One region of the Streptomyces sp. NPDC001980 genome, then DNA from elsewhere that is predicted to be linked to it. Evidence: riboswitches for the same ligand, from Rfam matches in the RefSeq annotation. Region 1 holds a riboswitch; each other region holds the start of a gene.
What was found. A riboswitch is a leader RNA that binds a small molecule or an ion and turns the genes downstream of it on or off. The one in region 1 is predicted to bind cobalamin.
Positions count from the first base shown of each region.

Region 2: it holds a riboswitch for cobalamin, as region 1 does, so the genes downstream of both, ABT137_RS18290 (SCO2321 family membrane protein) here and metE (5-methyltetrahydropteroyltriglutamate--homocysteine S-methyltransferase) in region 1, are expected to answer to the same signal.
Region 3: it holds a riboswitch for cobalamin, as region 1 does, so the genes downstream of both, ABT137_RS10525 (cobalamin biosynthesis protein) here and metE (5-methyltetrahydropteroyltriglutamate--homocysteine S-methyltransferase) in region 1, are expected to answer to the same signal.

Region 1 covers NZ_JBEOYD010000032.1:69,996-77,334, reverse strand. The annotation lists gene metE (5-methyltetrahydropteroyltriglutamate--homocysteine S-methyltransferase) at 36-2,345, opposite strand; cobalamin riboswitch at 2,517-2,732, opposite strand; gene ABT137_RS36675 (aminotransferase class IV family protein) at 2,849-3,718, shown strand; gene ABT137_RS36670 (IclR family transcriptional regulator) at 3,752-4,492, opposite strand; gene mhpD (2-keto-4-pentenoate hydratase) at 4,567-5,364, shown strand; gene ABT137_RS36660 (acetaldehyde dehydrogenase (acetylating)) at 5,361-6,332, shown strand; gene dmpG (4-hydroxy-2-oxovalerate aldolase) at 6,329-7,339, shown strand, end outside.
Region 2 covers NZ_JBEOYD010000010.1:251,576-258,914, forward strand. The annotation lists gene ABT137_RS18275 (ATP-grasp domain-containing protein) at 153-1,193, shown strand; gene ABT137_RS18280 (antibiotic biosynthesis monooxygenase family protein) at 1,292-1,672, shown strand; gene ABT137_RS18285 (phosphotransferase family protein) at 1,701-2,351, opposite strand; cobalamin riboswitch at 2,389-2,531, shown strand; gene ABT137_RS18290 (SCO2321 family membrane protein) at 2,646-3,869, shown strand; gene ABT137_RS18295 (SCO2322 family protein) at 3,866-4,492, shown strand; gene ABT137_RS18300 (energy-coupling factor transporter transmembrane component T) at 4,587-5,795, shown strand; gene ABT137_RS18305 (ABC transporter ATP-binding protein) at 5,792-7,339, shown strand, end outside.
Region 3 covers NZ_JBEOYD010000005.1:349,257-356,595, reverse strand. The annotation lists gene ABT137_RS10540 (lysozyme) at 1-279, shown strand, start outside; gene ABT137_RS10535 (inorganic phosphate transporter) at 454-1,704, shown strand; gene ABT137_RS10530 (hypothetical protein) at 1,723-1,950, shown strand; cobalamin riboswitch at 2,134-2,273, shown strand; gene ABT137_RS10525 (cobalamin biosynthesis protein) at 2,375-3,325, shown strand; gene ABT137_RS10520 (cobyric acid synthase) at 3,322-4,869, shown strand; gene cobN (cobaltochelatase subunit CobN) at 4,866-7,339, shown strand, end outside.

The DNA.
Region 1 (7,339 bases):
ACAGTACGCCGTCCGGCACCCGCGCCAGGAGTCGGCTACAGCTCCGCACGCACCGATCGCGCCGCCGCGACCAGGTTCTCCAGGGAGGTCCGGACCTCCGGCCAGCCGCGGGTCTTCAGCCCGCAGTCGGGGTTGACCCAGAGCCGTTCGGCGGGGATGGCGGCCAGGCCGGTCCGCACCAGGGCGGCGGCCTCGGCCGGGCTCGGCACCCGCGGGGAGTGGATGTCGTAGACCCCGGGTCCGGCCTCGCGCGGGTAGCCGTGCGCGGCGAGTTCGCGGGCGACCTGCATGTGCGAGCGGGCCGCCTCCAGGCTGATGACGTCCGCGTCGAGGTCGTCGATGGCCTGCACGATGTCGCCGAACTCGGCGTAGCACATGTGCGTGTGGATCTGGGTGTCCGGACGGACTCCGGCGGTGGTGAGCCGGAACGCCTCGGTCGCCCACGCCAGGTATCCGGCCCGGTCGGCGGCCCGCAGCGGAAGGGTCTCGCGCAGCGCGGGCTCGTCGACCTGGATCACCGAAGTGCCCGCCGCCTCCAGGTCGTTCACCTCGTCGCGCAGGGCGAGGGCGACCTGGCGGGCGGTGTCGCCGAGGGGCTGGTCGTCGCGGACGAAGGACCAGGCCAGCATGGTGACCGGCCCGGTGAGCATGCCCTTGACCGGGCGGCCGGTGAGGGACTGGGCGTACGATGTCCAGCGCACGGTCATCGGTTCGGGGCGGGAGATGTCGCCGACGAGGACCGGCGGGCGGACGTACCGGGTGCCGTAGGACTGGACCCAGCCGTGCTGGGTGGCCAGGTAGCCGGTGAGCTGCTCGGCGAAGTACTGGACCATGTCGTTGCGTTCGGGCTCGCCGTGCACCAGGACGTCCAGGCCCGCCTTCTCCTGGAAGGCGACCACCTCCTGGATCTCGGCCCGCACCCGCTCCTCGTAACCGGCCGTGTCGATCCGGCCCGCCCGCAGGTCCGCACGCGCGGTGCGCAGTTCGCCGGTCTGCGGGAACGAGCCGATGGTCGTCGTGGGCAGCAACGGCAGCCTCAGGTGGGCGCGTTGGGCGGCGGAGCGTTCGGCGTACGGCTGGGAGCGGCGGGCGTCGGCCTCGGTGACGGCCGCGGCGCGGGCCCGCACGGCGGAGTCACGGGTGATCGGTGAACCGGCCCGGGAGACCAGGTCGGCGCGGTTGGCGGCGAGTTCGGCGGCGACGGTGTCGGGGCCCTGGGCGAGGCCCTTGGCGAGGGTGACGATCTCGGCCGTCTTCTGCTTCGCGAAGGCCAGCCAGCGCAGGATCTGCGGTGCGATGTCCCGCTCGGCGGCGGTGTCCAGCGGTACGTGGAGGAGGGAGCAGGAGGCGGCGACGTCGACCCGGTCGGCGAGCCCGAGGAGGGTGCCGAGGGTGGACAGGGACTTCGACAGGTCGTTGACCCAGATGTTGCGGCCGTTGACGACACCGGCGACCAGCCGTTTGCCGGGCAGTCCGCCGACGGCGGCCAGGGCGTCCACGTTGGCGGCCGCCGCCTCGGTGAAGTCGAGGGCGAGCCCTTCGACCGGGGCCTTGGCCAGCACCGGCAGGGCCTCGCCGAGCCGGTCGAAGTAGGAGGCGACCAGCAGCTTCGGCCGGTCGGCGAGGGCGCCGAGGTCGCGGTAGGCGCGGGTGACGGCGTTCAGTTCGGCCGGGGTGCGGTCCTGCACCAGGGCCGGCTCGTCGAGCTGCACCCACTCGGCACCGGCCGCCCGCAGGTCGGCGAGCACCTCGGCGTACACCGGGAGCAGCCGGTCGAGGAGGGTGAGCGGGTCGAAGCCGGCGGGCACGCCGGGCGCCGGCTTGGCGAGCAGCAGATAGGTGACCGGGCCGACCAGCACCGGCCGGGCGGCGAGGCCGAGGGCCAGCGCCTGAGTCAGCTCGCCCATCTGCTTGGCGGAGTTCGTGGCGAAGGCGGTGTCGGGGCCCAACTCCGGCACCAGGTAGTGGTAGTTGGTGTCGAACCACTTCGTCATCTCCAGCGGCGCGATGTCCTGCGTGCCGCGGGCCATGGCGAAGTAGCCGTCGAGCTCGTCGGTCTCGACGGCGGCCCGGTGGCGGTCGGGGATCGCGCCGACCATCACGGTGGTGTCGAGGACGTGGTCGTAGTACGAGAAGTCGCCGGTCGGCACCTCGTGGATGCCGGCCTCGGCGAGCTGCCGCCAGGTGGACCGGCGCAGTTCGGCGGCGGAGGCCCGCAGGGCGTCGGCGGTGACCCGGCCCTTCCAGTAGCTCTCGATTGCCTTCTTCAGCTCCCGGGCCGGACCCTGGCGGGGGTAGCCGTACACGGTGGCCCGGGCTGCCGCGGCTGCGGACTTGGCTGTCACGGAGATCTCCTTCGCGAGACGATTCCCTGAGATCCCGGCGACGGGACGAGAGCGCGAAGGGGTGACGAACCGGACGGCAACGGTCGTACGCCGTGAACGAGTACGCGACCGACCGTCCGATATGCACGCCGACCCGCCCACGAGGTCACCGGGATGTCCGCGCACGAGTGGTTCGCGCGCGGGCAGATGGCAGGTCTTCGGACTCGCGGGCACGCCCTCCGTCCGGAGGACACCTACTGGCCGTCGCTTCCCGGACCCGGTGGATCCAGTGCGTATGACGGCGGTCGTTCCCGCTCACCGCTGCGGGGCAGTCCCGGATTCCCACCGGGTTCCCTCTTGCGACGTCCCGTCTGGCTGACAGGGCGAACCAGCTGCACGGTCAGCTTAACCCGCCCCGAAAGCGGCCCGGGGTGTCGTCGACGGCGCGGCAGTCGAGCTGGCTCGCTTTCGATCCGGCTCGCTTTCGATCCGGTTCGCTTTCGAACCGGCTCTGCGCGCGCCTAATGTGGCCGGGACATGGCCGCCAGGCAGTGGGCAACGGGGAGAGAGGGATCGTCATCGACCGGGTGGAAATCAACGGGGCTGAAGCGGACAATGCGGATCTGACGGTGCTCGCGCGGGCCAACTACGCGCATTTCACCTCGATGCAGGTGCGGGACGGCGCGGTCCGGGGGCTGGATCTGCACCTGACGCGGCTGGACGAGAGCGCGCGCGAACTGTTCGGCAGGGGGCTGGACGCAGAGCGGGTGCGGGGCTGTGTGCGGCACGCCCTCGACGGGGGCCCGGACGCGGTGTCGGTCCGGGTGACAGCCTTCACCAGGAGGCTCGGTGACGTGCTGCGGGGCGAGCCCGTCGAGCCAGACCTGGCTGTGGCGACGAGCGCCCCGGCACAGGCGCAGACCGCGCCGGTGCGACTGCGGGCGGTCGAGTACGAGCGGGACCTGCCCCACCTCAAGCACGCCGGGACGTTCGGGCTCACGCACCGTCGGCGGCAGGCGGTGCTCGCCGGGTACGACGACGCGCTGTTCACCGACCGGTACGGCCGGATCAGCGAGGCGTCGGTCTCCAACATCGGTTTCTACGACCGGGAACGGGTCGTCTGGCCCGAGGCCGCCATGCTGCCGGGCATCACGATGCAGCTGCTGCAGCGGGGGCTGGCGGCCAAGGGCATCCCGTCCGAGCGGCGTGAGATCCGGCTCGCGGACCTGGTGGCCGGTGCGTCCGGCTCCCCGGACTGCTCGGCCTTCCTGGCGAACTCGATCTCGCCGGCCGTGCCGGTGGCGAGCATCGACGGGACGGCGCTGGCCGTCGACCCGGCCGTCACGGACCTGCTCGTGGACTGCTACGAGACCAACCCCTGGCAGATCATCTAGGGGTTGCCGGGAAAATTCCGGTCACAGCCGTGTTCACGCCGGTCCCGCCGGGTGTCTGGCCCCGCGCAGCGCCCGGGAGAGGCCCAGGGCCGCCGTCCGCACCGCCGGGGCCAGCTGTGCCGGGCGGAAGCGGCCGCACGGTACGGCCACCGAGAGCGCCGCGACCGCCGTCGGCCCGGCGAAGACGGGGGCCGCGATGCAGCTGACCCCCACCGCGGCCTCTTCCTCCTCGTAGGCGAGGCCCGCGACCTGGGCCTGCTCGACGGCCGTGCGCAGCCGGCCGGGGTCCGTGACCGAGTGCGGGGTGAGGCGGGGGAGCGGCGCCGCCAGCACCTCCTCGACCAGTTCGGCGCCCGAGAACGCCAGCAGGGCCTTGCCGACCCCGGTGCAGGTCAGCGGGAGCCGGCCGCCGATCCGGGACGGCAGCCGCAGCGCGTCGTGGCCGTGGATGCGCTCGACGTAGACCACCTCGTGGCCCTCGCGCACCCCGAGGTGCACGGTCTCGTGGGTGGCCTCGAACAGGTCCTGGAGGAACGGCAGCGCGGCCTCCCGCAGGTCGTGCCGGCGCGGCACCAGCGAGCCCAGTTCGAAGAGGGCGCCGCCGAGCCGGTAGGTGTCCGCGTCCCGTTCCAGCAGGCCGAGCCGGACCAGCTCGGCGCAGAGCCGGAACACGGTGGTCTTGGGCAGCTTGGAGCGCTCGGCCAGTTCCGTGAGGCGGAACGCGCCGCCGTCCGGGCGGAAGCAGTCCAGGACCGCCATCGCCTTGTCGAGCATGTTTCCTTGATCGCTGTTCCGTACCACGGAACATATTTTGCCGGGTTTCCCGCCGCCCGCCTATACCTGTCGGCATGAGCCCTGACCTCGTCACCAAGGTGGCCGACGTCCTCGACGAAGCCACCCGCACCGGCACTCCCTGCGCCCCCGTCCGCACCCTCCTCCCCGAGGACGACATCGAGACCGCGTACGCGGTGCAGCGGCTGCACGTGGAGCGGGGCGTGGCCGCCGGCCGCCGGCTCGTGGGCCGCAAGATCGGGCTGACCTCGCCCGCCGTACAGCGCCAGCTCGGGGTCGGACAGCCCGACTTCGGGGCCCTCTTCGCGGACATGGCGGTCGGCGAGGGCGAGCCGGTCGCGGCCGGGCGGCTGCTCCAGCCCAAGGTCGAGGCCGAGGTCGCCCTGGTGCTGGCCGCCGACCTGCCGTACCGCGACCCGACCGTCGCCGACCTGCTGCGGGCCACCGCCTTCGCGCTGCCCGCGCTGGAGATCGTGGACAGCCGGATCGCCGACTGGGACATCACGATCGTCGACACCGTCGCCGACAACGCCTCCTGCGGCCTGTTCGTCCTCGGCGGCACGCCGGTCCCGCTGGACCGGGTCGACCTGCGCGGGGTCCGGATGACCCTGGCCAAGAACGGCGAGACCATCTCCCGGGGCACCGGCGCCGACTGCCTGGGCAGCCCGCTCACCGCCGCCCGCTGGCTCGCCGCCACCCTGGCCGGCCTCGGCGATCCGCTGCGGGCCGGCGACATCGTCCTGACCGGCGCGCTCGGCCCGATGGCGGTCGCCGCCGAGGGCGACGAGTTCACCGCCCACATCGAGGGCCTCGGCACGGTCGGGGTCGCCTTCGCCACCGAGGGAGCAGCATGACCACGAAGGTCGCCGTCATCGGATCCGGGAACATCGGCACCGACCTGATGATCAAGATCCTGCGGCTGTCGGAGAGCCTGGAGATCGCCGCCATGGCCGGCATCGACCCGGACTCGGACGGCCTGGCCCGCGCCCGGCGCCTGAAGGTGGCCACCACCCACGAGGGCGTCGACGGCCTGGTCGGCCTGGGCGAGTTCGAGGACGTGTCGATCGTCTTCGACGCCACCTCCGCCGGCGCCCACCGCCGCCACGACGAGGTGCTGCGCGCCCTCGGCCGCACGGTCGTCGACCTCACCCCGGCCGCGCTCGGCCCGTACGTCGTGCCGCCCGTCAACGGCGACGCCCACCTGGACGCCCCGAACGTCAACATGGTCACCTGCGGCGGCCAGGCCACCATCCCGATCGTCGCCGCGGTCGCCGCCGTGACGCCGGTCCACTACGGCGAGATCGTCGCCTCCATCTCCTCCCGCTCCGCCGGGCCCGGCACCCGCGCCAACATCGACGAGTTCACCGAGACCACGGCGTCCGCCATCGAGAAGGTCGGCGGCGCGGCCCGCGGCAAGGCGATCATCGTGCTCAACCCCGCCGAGCCGCCGCTCATCATGCGGGACACCGTGCACTGCCTGGTCGGCGACTGCGACGACGCGCGCGTGGCGGACTCCGTGGCGGAGATGGTCGCGCGGGTGCAGACGTACGTTCCCGGCTACCGCCTCAAGCAGCAGGTGCAGTTCGAGCGGGTGGCCGCCGACGACCCGCTGCGCACCCTGGCCCCCGGTGGCGACGCGGTGAAGGTCTCCGTCTTCCTGGAGGTGGAGGGCGCCGCCCACTACCTGCCCGCCTACGCGGGCAACCTCGACATCATGACCTCGGCCGCGCTGCGCACCGCGGAGCGCATGGCCGACCTCCCCCACCCTCGGCTTCGCCCGAGCGAGGGGACCCCGATCGCCCCGGAGGTGGCGTCCCGATGACCGGTACCCGTCTGTACGTCCAGGACGTCACCCTGCGGGACGGCATGCACGCCGTCCGCCACCGCTACACCGTCGACCAGGCCCGCACCATCGCCGCCGCCCTCGACGCGGCCGGGGTCCGGGCCGTCGAAGTGGCCCACGGCGACGGCCTGTCCGGCTCCAGCGTCACCTACGGCGTCGGCGCGCACACCGACTGGGAGTGGATCGAGGCGGTCGTGGACGCCGTACGGCACTCCATCCCGACCACCCTCCTCCTGCCGGGCATCGGCACGCTCCACGACCTGAAGCAGGCCCACTCCCTGGGCGTCCGCTCGGTCCGTGTCGCCACCCACTGCACCGAGGCCGACATCTCCGCCCAGCACATCGCCGCCGCGCGCGAGCTCGGCATGGACGTGGCGGGCTTCCTGATGATGTCCCACCTCGCCGAGCCCGCCGAACTGGCCCGTCAGGCCAAGCTGATGGAGTCCTACGGCGCGCACTGCGTGTACGTCACCGACTCCGGCGGCCGGCTGACCATGGACGGTGTCCGGGACCGCGTCCGCGCCTACCGGGACCTCCTCGACCCGGGCACCGAACTCGGCATCCACGCCCACCACAACCTCGGCCTGGGCGTGGCCAACTCGGTCGTCGCCGTCGAGAACGGCGTCACCCGTGTCGACGCCTCCCTCGCCGGACAGGGCGCCGGAGCGGGCAACTGCCCGCTGGAGGCCTTCGTCGCGGTCGCCGACCTGATGGGCTGGGAGCACGGCTGCGAACTGTTCCCGCTGATGGACGCGGCCGACGACGTCGTACGACCGCTGCAGGACCGCGAGGTGCGGGTGGACCGTGAGACCCTCACCCTCGGCTACGCCGGCGTGTACTCCAGCTTCCTGCGGCACGCCGAGGCCGCCGCCCGCCGGCACGGCCTGGACACCCGGGCGATCCTGGTCGAGGTGGGCCGCCGCAAGCTGGTCGGCGGGCAGGAGGACATGATCACCGACATCGCCCTGGACCTCGCCGGGAGCCGC
Region 2 (7,339 bases), on a different contig from region 1:
GGGCAGCAATCGTTGACATATGACGGACCGGCAGGAAAGGATCACGTCACCAGGCCACGGTCGAACCGACCCGCCCCGGGTGCCGCCTATGGGGGAGCGGCATCCGGGGCGACCAGCCGCCCCGCCTCCTCCCCAGAAGGTGAGGCGAACCGATGCCGCAGCCCGTCCTGCTGCTCGGTGCCGGTCGCCGGTGCGCGTACGACGAGTTCGTGCTGACGCGTATCGCCTCGGCCCGCCCGGTGCTGCTGGTGGACGCCGCGCCGCCCGCCTGGGCACAGCCGTGCCTGGCCGGTCACCTCGCGGCGGACCCCGGCAAAGGCGGCGCCACGGCGTCGGCGGTGGTGCGGTTCGCGGCCCGGCACCGGGTCCGCGGCGTGCTGACCTACTCGGGCGAGTACGCGGTCGCCGCCGCGAGGATCGCCGGGCAGTTGGGGCTGCCCGGCCCCTCCCTCGCCGCGGCCGAAGCCTGTACCGACCCGCCCGCGCTGCGCGCGTTGCTGACCGGCCACACCGTCCCCACCGGCGACGCCGACGACCCCGGCGCGCCCCGCGTCTCGGCCGAGACGGTCGTCCTCGACGGCGAGATCCGCATCGCCGCCATCACCCGTACCACGCTGGGCCCGGCGCCCGCCCGGCAGCCGCTGCGGCACACCGTGCACGCCCACGACGGCCTGCTGCACAACCGTTTCCTGCGCCTGGCCGTCGACCGCACCGTGCACGCCCTCGGCATCGACCGGGGTGTCCTGCACATCGGCCTCACCCTCACCGACCGCGGCCCCCGGGTCACCGACGTCGCCCCGCATCTCCCGGGCGACCTGATCCCGCTCCTCGTCAGACGGGCCACCGGCGTCGACCTGGCCCGGGCCGCGGCCGCCCTGGCCACCGGCGAGGCGGCCGACACCACGCCCAGCCGGCAGCGGGCGGCCGCGGTCCAGTTCGCCTACCCGGCCGCCACCGGCCGCCTCGACCACCTGGACCTCTCCCCGGACGCCGCCCACGAACCCGGCGCCGACCGCATGCTCCTCACCCAGCACACCGGCAACCACGTCGCCGCCGGCCCGCACGCCACCGCCGCCGACCGGCTGGCCCTCTGGGTCGCGGTCGGCGAGACCCCGGCCGACTGCCACGACGCGCTGCGCCGGATGGCCCGCCACCTGTCGGCGGGCATCGCACCACTCGCCAACGCCGCCTAGCGGCTGCCCAGCGGCTTTGGTCAAGAGTTCGATCCCTTGCGCGTCCCGTTCGGGAAAGACGCTGGATCGCCGGGCGCGTCCCGCCCTACGGTGACGCCATGACCAATCCCCCGGAAGGGCCTGTCGCGCCCGTCGAGGCCCATGAACCCCCCTACTACGTGGCCGTCTTCACCACGGTGCGCACCCAGGACCAGAGCGGCTACAGCGAGACCAACGCACGCATGGAAGAGCTGGTGAAGGACATCCCCGGGTACCTGGGCATGGACCACGCGCAGACCCCCGGCGGGCTGGGCATCACCGTCGGGTACTTCCGCGACGCCGACGCCCTCACGCAGTGGCGGACCGACGCCGAGCACCGCGCGGCGCAGAAGCGCGGGCGGGCCGAGTGGTACGAGAGCTACACCCTGCATGTGGCGAAGGTGGAACGGAGTCACGGTTTCACGCGGGGGCAGTCCGCAGACGCGGCGCCAGAGGCCTAGAAGGCTAGAAGGCTAGAAGGCTAGAAGGCTAGAAGGCGATCGACCGTATCAACTGCCCTGCCGCACCGAGCACTTCGACTTCCCCTCGGCTCATCGTCGGATTGGCCGCCCGTCGGCGCAGGGCCTCCGTCAGCCCCTCCTCGGTGAGCTCGCCCGGATCGGCGAGCAGGGCCGCCAGCATGTCGTGGGCCAACGGGTATGCGCCGAGGGCCACTTGGGCGAGGATCACCGCGGACATGCCCCAGTCGAGTCCGGGCGGCCCGTCCTCCGCGTTGGTCCAGTCGATGACCCGGGGGCCGTCGGGGGTCAACATCACGTTGTCCGGATGCAGGTCGAGGTGGAGGACCCGGGTGCCGGGGTCGGCCGGGTCCCGCCCGGGCACCGCGTGCAGCCGCCGCAGCAGCGAGGCGAGCAGCGCACCGCCCTCCGCCGGGCCCGACTCCCCCGCCAGCAGCGCCGCCAGCATGGTCGGCCCGGACAGCCGCTCCATGACCAGTTCGGTACGGGACCCGGACGGCCGCACCCGGGGCGCCGGGTACCCGTGCTCCCGTACGTACGTCATCACCGCGCCCTCGGCGGCCGCGTCCCCCCAGCCGTCCCGGTCCCGGCGCAGCACCCACGCCTCGTCGATCTCGTACACGTCGGCCGAACGCCCCGACCCGAGCAGTCTCCCCGTCATGGCATGACCATAACGAAACGGTCTCCGCACAGCCCCCTCTCAGCTTCCCGTCGGCGGCCGGTAAGGTAGCCGGGTCGTCATCACCCGTACGGGGGGAAGCCGGTGCAATTCCGGCGCTGACCCGCAACCGTGAGCCACACACCCTGTGGCAAGCCGGACCGCCGCGCCCGGGACGTTGATCGGCTCGTGTGCGCCGGCACCCGTCGTCGCACGGCACCGTCGAGGTTTACGGAGCCGAGCCGCCGGGGTGTCCCGTGCTGCCCGGCTCCCCGCAGGGAGAGGCACCCGCCGACCATGACCGTCCTCCGCCGCACCGCCGGGGTGCTGGCCGCCACCGCCGTCATCGGTGCCGCCACTCCCGCGACGACCGCGCTGGCCACCGGTACCGCGTCCCCGTCGCCGTCCGCGTCGGCGGTGCTCCCGTCGGGGCTGTACGGCAGCTCGGACCCCAAGTTCGACGGCGTCTGGCGCCAGTCCCTCGCCCTGCTGGCCCAGCACGCGGTGGGGGTGACCCCGGCCGTGAAGGCGGTGGACTGGCTGGCCGGGCAGCAGTGCGCGAACGGCTCGTTCGCCGCGTTCCGCGCCGAGCCGACGGCAGCCTGTGACGCCAAGGTGACCGTCGACACGAACAGCACGGCCGCCGCCGTGCAGGCGCTGAAGGCGGCCGGCGGGCACGACGCCGCCGCGGGCAAGGCCGTGACCTGGCTGAAGTCGGTGCAGAACAAGGACGGCGGCTGGGGCTACACCCCGGGCTCCCCCAGCGACACCAACTCCACCGGCGTGGTCATCGGGGCGCTCGCGGCGGCCGGCGCGAGCGCGGACCGGTCGCCGTACGACCTCCTCGCCAAGTGGTCCGTCCCGTGCGCCGATGACGGCGGCGGTGCGCTCGCCTACCAGCCCGACAAGAAGGGGAAGTTGGCCGCCAACGCGGACGCCACCGCGGCCGGGGTGCTCGGAGCCCTCGGCAAGGGGTTCGCGACGGCGGCCGGGAAGGCCCCGGCGAAGGGCTCCGCCTGCGCCGACTCCGGCAAGACGCTCACGCGGGAGGACGTGGCCCGCAACGGCGCCGCGTACCTGGCGGACGCCATGTCCGCTACCGGCCACCTGGTCTCCGCACTCCCCGGCGCCAAGCCGCAGCCGGACTACGGCAACACCGCCGACTCGGTCGTCGCCCTGGCCGCGCAGGGCTGGACCGAGCAGGCGCGGAAGCCGTACGCCTGGCTGGAGGCGCACGCCGCGCAGTGGGCGGAGCAGAGCGGGCCCGCGGCCTACGCCGAGCTGATCCTCGCGGCGCACGCGATGGGCGCGGACCCGCGCGACTTCGGCGGCACGAACCTGGTGACGGCGCTGAACGCGACCGGACCGGCCCCGCGGGCCGCCGCCGCGCAGCACGCCGAGAGGCATGCCGGGGAGAAGAAGTCGGGCAACAGCGTGTGGTGGATCGTCGGCACCGGGCTCGTCGCCGGTATCGGCATCGGCTTCCTGTTCAGCGGCCGCCGGAAGCAGCAGCAGCCGTGACCGCGGTCCGCCGTGCGGCGCTGCTGCTCCTGGCCGCGCTGACGCTGTGCGCGACGGCCGCCGGGCCGGCGGCGGCCACCGGCTACCGCTACTGGTCCTTCTGGGAACGGGACGGCGCGCACTGGACGTACGCCACGCAGGGCCCCTCCACCGCGCAGCCTGCCGACGGTTCGGTCGAGGGCTTCCGCTTCGCGGTGAGCGAGGACTCGTCGGACGCGTCGCGCCCGCGCGGTACGGCGGACTTCGGGACGATCTGCGGGGGCACCCCCGCCGTCGGGGGCCGGAAGCGGGTGGGGCTGGTCGTCGACTTCGGTACGACGGCGGACGCGCCCTCGGGAGAGCGGCCGCCTGCCCGGCGGACGGCCTGCGCGGTGGTGTCCGAGGACGCGACGACGGCGGAGGCACTGGCGACGGTGGCGAAGCCGCTGCGGTACGACACGAACGCGTTGTTGTGTGCGATCGGGGGGTATCCGTCGCGGGGGTGCGGGGAGAAGGTGGCGGCGGGGGCCGGGGGTACGTCGTCGGGCAGCGGGCCGTCGCTCGGGCTGGTAGCGGGAGCGGGAGTTGTCGTGGTTCTCGCAGCGGGGGCTTTCTGGCAGGCACGGCGGCGGAAGAATGCGTGAGCGTCACAGTGCGGGCCGGTGGGGGCTGATCGCGCAGTTCCCCGCGCCCCTTACGGGGCACGTCCTGGCTGCGGGCAGTCGTGCCGCTGGGGCGATGGGGGTCCCCCCGCTCGAACGAAGCCGAGAGTGGGGGAGGGTGGGCGCAGCGGCACCCCGCAAGCGCGGGCGAGCGGCCCTACCCCCGCGCCGGCCCGCACGCGCCCGCGCCCTGCACCCCGGCGCCTGGTGGCTCTGGTCCCTCTCCCTCGCCGTCGCCGCGTCCCGGACCACCAACCCCCTTCTCCTCGCCCTGCTCATCACGGTCACCGGCTACGTCGTGGCCGCCTGCCGCAGCCGAACCGCCCCCTGGTCCCGCTCCTACGCCGCCTTCGCCAGGCTCGGCGTCGCCGTCCTCCTCATACGCCTCGCGTTCACCGTCGTCCTCGGCTCCCCCGTCCCCGGCGCGCACACCCTCGTCACCCTCCCCGAAGTCCCGCTCCCGCACTGGGCCCAGGGCATCCGCCTCGGTGGCCGGGTCACCGCCGAGGCGCTCGTCTTCGCCCTGTACGACGGCCTCAGGATCGCGACCCTCCTCATCTGCGTCGGCGCCGCGAACGCGCTCGCCAACCCGGCCCGGCTGCTCAAGTCCCTGCCCGGTGCCCTGTACGAGCTGGGCGTGGCCGTGGTCGTCGCGCTCACCTTCGCGCCGCACCTGGTGGCCGACGTGCAGCGGCTGCGGGCCGCCCGGCGGCTGCGCGGCCGGCCCGACTCCGGCATCCGCGGCCTGCTCCAGGTCGCGCTCCCGGTCCTGGAGGGCGCGTTGGAGCGTTCGGTCGCCCTCGCCGCCGCCATGGACGCGCGCGGGTACGGCCGCAGCGCCGACGTCCCGGACCGGGTCCGCCGTACGACGGCCGGGCTCACCCTCGGCGGTCTGCTCGGCGTCTGCGCGGGGCTGTATGGGCTGCTCACCACCGAGGGCGGCGGCTACGGGCTGCCGGTCCTGCTGGCCGGGGTGGCCGCCGCACTGGCGGGGCTCCGGCTCGGTGGCCGGCGTTCGCCGCGCACCCGGTACCGGCCGGACCCGTGGGACGCGCGGGCCTGGCTGGTGTCCGGGGCGGGCGCCGCCGTCGCCGCCCTGCTCACCCTGGCGTCCGTCCGCGATCCGGCGGCCCTGCAGCCCGGCGTCGTACCGCTGGTCGCCCCCACGCTTCCGCTCTGGCCCGCGGCCGCCGTGCTGCTCGGCCTGCTGCCCGCCCTGATCGTTCCCAAGGATCCCGTTCCCGAGGATCCCGTTCCCGAGGGTCCCAAGGAGGAGCCGTCGTGATCCGTTTCGAAGACGTCTCCGTCACCTACGACGGCGCCGCCCGACCCGCCGTCCAGGGCGTCGACTTCGAGGTGCCGGAGGGTGAACTCGTGCTGCTGGTGGGCCCGTCCGGCACCGGAAAGTCGACGGTTCTGAACTCCGTGAGCGGGCTCGTGCCGCACTTCACCGGCGGCACCCTGCGCGGCCGGGTGACGGTCGCCGGCCGGGACACCCGTACCCACCGGCCGCGTGAACTCGCCGACGTCGTCGGCACGGTGGGCCAGGATCCGCTCGCCCACTTCGTGACCGACACGGTGGAGGACGAACTCGCCTACGGGATGGAGTCGTTGGGGATCGCCCCGGCCGTGATGCGGCGGCGCGTGGAGGAGACCCTCGATCTGCTGGGGCTGGCCGAGCTGCGGGACCGGGCGATCGCCACGCTGTCGGGCGGGCAGCGGCAGCGGGTCGCGATCGGGTCGGTGCTCACCCCGCATCCCGCGGTCCTGGTCCTCGACGAGCCGACCTCCGCGCTCGACCCGGCCGCCGCCGAGGAAGTGCTGGCCGTGCTCCAGCGGCTGGTGCACGACCTGGGGACGACGGTGCTGCTGGCCGAGCACCGGCTGGAGCGGGTCGTGCAGTACGCCGACCGGGTCGTGCTGCTGCCGGGGGACGGGGCCGCGCCGGTGTGCGGGACGCCCGCCGAGGTGATGGCCGTGTCGCCGGTGTGTCCGCCGGTGGTGGAGCTGGGGCGGCTGGCGGGGTGGTCGCCGCTGCCGATGACGGTACGGGACGCCCGGCGGCGGGCGACGGCGGACGGACTGCGGGAGCGTCTCGCCGGGCGGGTCCCGGAGCGGCAGTCCGCGGCCGGTCCCGGGGCGGACCCCGGAGCTCCCCTCGCCGAGGTCCGCTCCCTCGCCGTCCGCCGGGGCCGGGTCGACGCGCTGCGGGGCGTCGACCTCACCGTCACCGCCGGGGAGACCGTCGCTCTCATGGGGCGCAACGGCGCCGGGAAGTCCACGCTGCTGGGCGCGCTGGTCGGGCTCGTCGAGCCGGGCTCCGGCGCGGTCCGGGTCGGCGGTGCGGTCCCGCACCGCACCCGCCCGCGCGACCTCGTACGCCTCGTCGGGCTGGTCCCGCAGGAACCCCGTGACCTGCTGTACGCCGACACGGTCGGTGCCGAGTGCGCGGCCGCCGACCGGGACGCGGGGGCGGAGCCGGGGACCTGCCGCGGGCTCGTGTCCGGGCTGCTGCCCGGGGTCGCGGACGACACGCACCCCCGTGATCTGTCCGAGGGGCAGCGGCTCGCCCTCGCGCTCGCCGTCGTCCTCGCCGCCCGGCCGCCGCTGCTCCTGCTCGACGAGCCGACCCGGGGCCTGGACTACGCCGCGAAGGCCCGGCTGGTGGGCGTGTTGCGCGGGCTCGCCGCCGCCGGGCACGCGATCGTGCTGGCCACGCACGACGTGGAGCTGGCCGCGGAGCTCGCGCACCGGGTGGTGCTCCTCGCGGAGGGGGAGGTCATCGCGGACGGGCCCACCGACGACATCGTCGTCTCCTCGCCGTCCTTC
Region 3 (7,339 bases), on a different contig from region 1:
AGGTCCTTCAGTGACGAGCTGAAGCGGGAGACCGGCCGGCGGCCGGTGATCTACACGACCACGAACTGGTGGAACCTCTGCACCGGCGGCAGCAGCGCCTTCGCCGCCGACCACGCGCTGTGGATCGCCCGCCACGGCTCGGCGGACGCCGGGACGCTGCCGGCCGGATGGAAGTCGTGGACCTTCTGGCAGTACGACAACAGCGGCAGCCTGCCGGGTGACCAGAATCTCTTCAACGGGTCGGCGGACCGGTTGAAGGCGTTCACCCTGGGCCTCTAGCCAAGCGGCGACCGGGCCGCCGGACCGGAACCGGGACGGCGGCCTCGGCTCGCCCCACCCAGGGCCGCCCTGAAATCGACCCCATACACCACCAAGACCCCCTCAGTTCATCTTCCGTTCATTCAGGTTGCCTACGGTCCAACAGCCAATGACCTCGAAAGATTGCCTGGGTAAATGGAAAACTTCTCGCTGATCCTCGCGATTGTGGTGGTCACCGCACTCGCGTTTGATTTCACGAACGGTTTCCACGACACCGCCAACGCGATGGCCACGACCATCTCGACCGGTGCGCTCAAGCCCAAGATCGCGGTGACGATGTCCGCCGCGCTCAACCTGGTGGGCGCCTTCCTCTCGGTGGAGGTCGCCAACACGATCTCCAAGGGTCTCGTCGACGAGAACGGCATTCGTCCCGAGGTCATCTTCGCCGCCCTCGTCGGCGCCATCCTCTGGAACCTGGTGACCTGGCTGGTGGGCCTGCCCTCCAGTTCCTCGCACGCCCTCATGGGCGGTCTGATCGGCGCCACCGTCGCCTCCGCGGGCTTCGGCGCGGTCCACGGCGACGTGCTCGTCACCAAGGTCCTGCTCCCGGCGGTCGCCGCCCCCGTCGTCGCGGGCCTGGCGGCGGCGCTCTCCACCCGCCTCTCCTACACGCTCTCGAAGAACGCCGAGGACGAGGCCACCCGCAAGGGCTACCGCGCCGGCCAGATCGCCTCCGCCGGCCTGGTCTCGCTCGCGCACGGCACCAACGACGCGCAGAAGACGATGGGCATCATCACCCTCGCGCTGATCGCGGGCGGTGCCATCGCCCCCGGCTCGAACCCTCCCACCTGGGTCATCCTCTCGGCCGGCCTCGCCATCGCGCTCGGCACCTACATCGGCGGCTGGCGGATCATCCGCACCATGGGCACGGGCCTGACCGACCTCCGGCCGCAGCAGGGCTTCGCCGCCCAGACCAGCGCGGCCACCGCCATCCTGGCCTCCTCCCACCTCGGTTTCTCGCTCTCCACCACGCACGTCGTCTCGGGCTCCGTGATGGGCGCGGGCCTCGGCCGCAAGGGCGGCACGGTCCGCTGGTCCACCGCGACCCGCATGATGGTCGCCTGGGTGCTCACGCTCCCGGCCGCCGCGGTGGTCGGCGCGCTCGCCGAGTCCGTGACGGACCTCGGCGACTGGGGCACGGCCGTCGTCGCCGTCTTCCTCGTGGCCTCCAGCGCCGCGATCTGGAAGCTCTCCCGCCGCGAGGTCGTGGACAGCAGCAACGTCGTCGGCACCGAGGAGCCGGCCGGCGTGGTGACCACGGCGATCGCCGCCGTGACCCCACCGCCCGCGGGCCCGGTCACGGTCACGGACGACCTGACCGCCACCATCCCCGCCCCCGCCTCCGCCCCGGCCGCTCCCGCGACCGACCCGGCCGCCACCGTCTGACCCCGAGGAAGAACCGACATGAACATCGACTGGGCAGCCATCGGCTCCGTCTTCGGCGTCAGCCTCGTGGCCACCGTGGGCCTGGTGGCCCTCTTCACCCTCGGCGTCAAGGGCCTGTCCGCCCGCGAACGCGCCACCGCCCAGGGCGACTCCGCGGCCCTGGCCGTGACGGCCGCCTACCTCTGCTTCGCCGGCTGCGCGGCCGCCGTGGCCTACGGCATCCACCTGATCGTGGCGAAGGCCTGAGACAAGAAGGCCTGGCAGAAGGCCTGATACGAGAAGGCCTGACACAAAGGGCCTCGTCGGCGCCGCGAAGGCTCCTCTCCGTCCGCCCGGAGAGGAGCCTTCCGCATGCCCCACAAGCCCCGCTGGACAACCGGTGTGGGCCTTCCCACACACTCCCCTCGCAGGTCAAAGGCAAGTTGACGGGTCTTCCGGGGGCGTGGTGGACTTCCGGAGCCATGTACGGCGGCAAGGGAGGAAGCCGGTGTGAATCCGGCGCGGTCCCGCCACTGTCACCGGGGTAGCAATCCCCGGAAGCCAGGAACTCCCACCGCCGGTCTCGTCGAACCAGGGCGCGGACACCCTGAGTGAGGACATAACGCCATGCGCGGCTGCCGATCGAGGTTGAGTACCCGGCCCGTCCCCGACCCCGCGGCCGGCTGAGCCGATGGGTGCCGATCGCGTCTTCGCGTACGGCGCCGCCGCCGGCCTCCTCGGTGATCTGCTGCTCGGCGATCCGCGCCGGGGGCATCCGGTCGCCGTGTTCGGGCGGGCGGCCGGGGCCGTGGAGCGGGTGCTGTGGCGGGACCACCGCGGGTGGGGCGCACTGCACACCGCCGTGTGCGCCGGCGGCGCTGCGGCGCTGGGCGCCGTGGCCCAGCGGATCGTACGACCGTCCACCGCCGCGTCCGTGGCCCTCACCGGCGCGGCCACCTGGGCCGTGGTCGGCGGTACTTCGCTCGCGCGCGAGGCCCGCGGCATCGGGCGGGCCCTGGCGGCGGGCGACGTCGAGGCGGCCCGCGCCCGGCTGCCGCATCTGTGCGGACGGGATCCGCAGGCCCTGGACGCCGACGGGATCGCCCGGGCGGTCGTGGAGTCCGTCGCCGAGAACACGAGCGACGCGGTCGTGGGCGCGCTGGTGTGGGGAGCCGTGGGCGGCGTCCCCGGTCTTGTGGGGTTCCGGGCCGTCAACACCCTGGACGCCATGGTGGGGCACAAGTCGGCGCGGTACCGGCGGTACGGGTGGGCTTCGGCCCGGCTGGACGACGTGGCCGGGTGGCCGGGGGCCCGGCTCACCGCCGTGCTGGCCGCGGTGGCCGGGGATGACCGGCGGGGAGCCGTACGGGCCTGGCGGGCCGACGCGGCGAAGCATCCGAGTCCCAACGCGGGGCCCGTGGAGGCGTCGTTCGCCGGGGCGTTGGGGGTGCGGCTCGGGGGGACGTTGTCGTACGGGGGGCGGGTCGAGCACCGGCCGGTGCTGAACGGGGAGGGGCGCGCTGTGGAAGTCGCGGACATCGAACGGGCGGTGCGGTTGTCGCGGCGGGTGGGGTGGCTGGCGTTGGGGGTGAGCGCGGCCGGGGCGCTGCTGCGCGGATCGCTCTCGGGAAGGGCGTCATGAACAACGGCGGTCTCCTCGTGGCCGGTACCACCTCCGACGCCGGGAAGAGTGTCGTCACCGCCGGTATCTGCCGGTGGCTGGTGCGGCAGGGTGTGAAGGTCGCGCCGTTCAAGGCGCAGAACATGTCCCTCAACTCCTTTGTCACGCGCGAGGGTGCCGAGATCGGGCGGGCGCAGGCCATGCAGGCGCAGGCCTGCCGGGTGGAGCCGACCGCGCTGATGAACCCCGTGCTGCTCAAGCCCGGCGGCGAGCAGAGCAGTCAGGTCGTGCTGCTCGGCAAGCCGGTCGGTGAGCTGAGCGCGCGTGGCTATCACGGCGGACGGCAGCAGAAGCTGCTCGGGACCGTGCTCGACTGTCTCGCCGAGTTGCGGGGCACGTATGACGCGGTGATCTGTGAGGGGGCGGGCAGTCCGGCGGAGATCAACCTGCGCCGGACCGACATCGTGAACATGGGGATCGCCCGGAACGCCGGGCTGCCCGTGCTCGTGGTCGGCGACATCGACCGCGGCGGCGTCTTCGCCTCCTTCTTCGGGACCGTCGCGCTGCTCTCGCCGGAGGACCAGGCCCTCGTCGCCGGGTTCCTCGTCAACAAGTTCCGCGGAGACGTCTCCCTCCTGGAGCCGGGCCTCGACATGCTCCACGGGCTCACCGGGCGGCACACCTACGGCGTCCTCCCCTTCCGGCACGGGCTCGGCATCGACGAGGAGGACGGGATGGGGGTCCCCCCGCGCGAGCGAAGCCGAGCGTGGGGGAGGGTCTCCTTGCGCGGGACCGTCCGGGAGTCGAACACGGCCCCGCCCGTCGGCGAGGACGTGCTCCGGGTCGCCGTCTGCGCGATCCCGCTGATGTCCAACTTCACGGACGTGGACGCGCTGGCCGCCGAACCGGGCGTCGTGGTGCGGTTCGTGGACCGGCCGGAGGAGCTGGCCGACGCCGATCTCGTCATCATCCCCGGCACCCGGGGGACGGTCCGCGCCCTGGAGTGGCTGCACGAACGGGGGCTCGCGGAGGCGCTCCGGCGGCGCGCCGCCGACGGGCGGCCCGTGCTCGGCATCTGCGGTGGCTTCCAGATCCTCGGCGAGCACATCGAGGACGAGGTCGAGAGCCGTAAGGGGGCCGTCGACGGGCTCGGGGTACTGCCCGTGCGGGTCCGGTTCGCCCGGGAGAAGACGCTCACCCGGCCCGTCGGGGAGGCCCTCGGCGAGCGGGTCGAGGGGTACGAGATCCATCACGGGGTCGGTGAGGTGACCGGGGGCGAGCCGTTCCTGGACGGCTGCCGGGTCGGCCAGACCTGGGGCACGCACTGGCACGGCTCCCTGGAGTCGGACGGTTTCCGCCGGGCCTTCCTGCGCGAGGTGGCGGCCGCCGCGGGCCGCCGGTTCGTGCCGGCCCCCGACACCTCGTTCGCCGCGCTGCGCGAGGAGCAGCTCGACCGGCTCGGCGACCTGATCGAACAGCACGCGGACACGGACGCGCTCTGGCGGCTCATCGAGTCGGGCGCGCCACAAGGACTGCCTTTCATTCCACCGGGAGCGCCCGCATGAGCACTGTGTTGTTGTTGTCGACCGCCGACACCGATCTGCTGGCGGCCCGGGCCGCCTCCGGTGCCGACTACCGGATCGGCAATCCGACGCGCGTCGACGTCACGGAGGAGCTGCCCGCGCTCCTCGCGGGCGCGGACATCGCCGTCGTACGGCTGCTCGGCGGCAAGCGGGCCTGGGAGGACGGGCTGGCCGCGCTGAAGGCCGCCGGGATCCCGACCGTGCTGCTCGGCGGCGAGGCGGTGCCGGACGCCGAGCTGATGGCGGAGTCGTCGGTGCCGGCGGGTGTGGTCGCCGAGGCCCTCAGGTACCTCGTCGAGGGCGGCCCCGCCAACCTCACCGAGCTGGCCCGGTTCCTCTCCGACACGGTGCTGCTGACCGGCGAGGGGTTCGCCGAGCCGCAGAAGATGCCGGAGTACGGCGTCCACGGTTCCCGTACCCGGGAGAGCGGCCGGCCGACCGTCGGGGTGCTCTTCTACCGGGCCCACGAACTGAGCGGCAACACGGGCTTCGTGGACACCCTGTGCGACGCGATCGAGGCGCACGGCGCCAACGCCCTTCCGGTGTACTGCGGTTCGCTGCGCGGGGCGGACCCCGGGCTGTACGAGCTCCTCGCGGAGGCCGACGCGCTGGTGGCGACCGTCCTGGCGGCCGGCGGCACGCACGCCTCGCAGGCCTCGGCCGGCGGCGACGAGGAGGCCTGGGACATCGGGGCGCTCGCCGACCTCGACGTGCCGGTGCTGCAGGGCCTCTGCCTGACCTCCTCCCGGCAGGCCTGGGACGAGTCCGACGCCGCCCTCTCCCCCATGGACGCGGCGATGCAGGTCGCGATCCCGGAGTTCGACGGACGGCTGATCACGGTCCCGTTCTCCTTCAAGGAACAGGGACCTGACGATGTCCCGGTGTACGTCGCCGACCCCGAGCGGGCCGGACGCGTCGCCGGAATCGCCGTACGGCACGCGCGGCTCAGGCACAAGCCGAACGCGGAGAAGAAGATCGCCCTGGTCTTCACCGCGTACCCGACCAAGCACTCCCGGGTCGGCAACGCGGTCGGTCTGGACACGCCCGCGTCGGCGGTGCGGGTACTGGACGCGCTGCGGGATGCCGGGTACGTGGTCGAAGGACACCCGGACAACGGCGACGAGTTGATCCACCGGCTCATCAACGCCGGTGGCCACGACGTCGAGTGGCTCACCGAGGAGCAGCTGGCCGCAGCGCCCGCACGGGTGCCGCTCGCGGACTACCGGGCCTGGTTCGAGAAGCTCGACCCGGAGCTGCGGGACGGGATGCGGGAGGCGTGGGGCGAGCCGCCGGGCAGCCTGTACGTCGACGGCGACGACATCGTGCTCGCCTCGCTCCGGTTCGGGAACGTCGTCGTGATGATCCAGCCGCCGCGCGGCTTCGGGGAGAACCCGATCGCGATCTACCACGACCCGGACATGCCGCCGTCGCACCACTACATGGCGGCCTACCGGTGGCTGGAGAACTCCTTCGGTGCGGACGCCGTCGTCCACATGGGCAAGCACGGCACGATGGAGTGGCTGCCGGGCAAGGGCCTCGGCCTGGGCGCCGGCTGCGCGCCGGACGCGGTCCTCGGCGACCTGCCGCTGATCTACCCGTTCATCGTCAACGACCCCGGCGAGGGCACCCAGGCCAAGCGGCGCGGGCACGCCACGGTCGTCGACCACCTGGTGCCGCCGATGGCCCGTGCCGACACCTACGGCGACCTGGCCAAGCTGGAGCAGCTGCTCGACGAGTACGCGCTGGTGTCGGATCTGGACCCGACGAAGGCGCCGGCCGTCCGCGCCCAGATCTGGACACTGGTCAAGGCGGCCGAGCTCCACCACGACCTGCACGTGGACGAGCAGCCGGAGGACGGCGACTTCGACTCGTTCGTGATGCACATCGACGGCTATCTGTGCGAGATCAAGGACGTGCAGATCCGCGACGGCCTGCACATCCTCGGCGGCGGTCCGGTCGGCGAGCCGCGGGTGAACCTGGTGCTGGCCGTGCTGCGCGCCTCGCAGGTGTGGGGCGGGCAGGCGAACGCGCTGCCGGGGCTCAGGGCCTCGTTCGCGGCCCATTTCGGGCTCAGCGAGAAGGAGCTGCTGGCCGAGCCGGGCGCGCCGGTGAAGGTGCCGGTCGAGCTGTCGGATCTGGTCGAGGGTCCGTCGCGTACCGCGGCCGACGCGATCGACCTGCTGGAACAGCTGTGCCGCCGGGTCGCGGAGGGCATGGAGCAGCGGGACTGGGCGGCCGCCGAGAGCCGCGCGCTGGTGCGGGAGGTTCTCGGCGGCACCGAACTCCCGGACGCGGTGGCGGTGTTGGAGTTCGCGTGCACCGAGGTGGTGCCGCGGCTCGCGCGGACCACGGACGAGATCGGGCACATCCTGAAGGCCCTGGACGGCGGTTACGTCCCGGCCGGCCCGTCCGGCTCCCCCACCCGAGGCCTGGTCAACGTCCTCCCCACCGG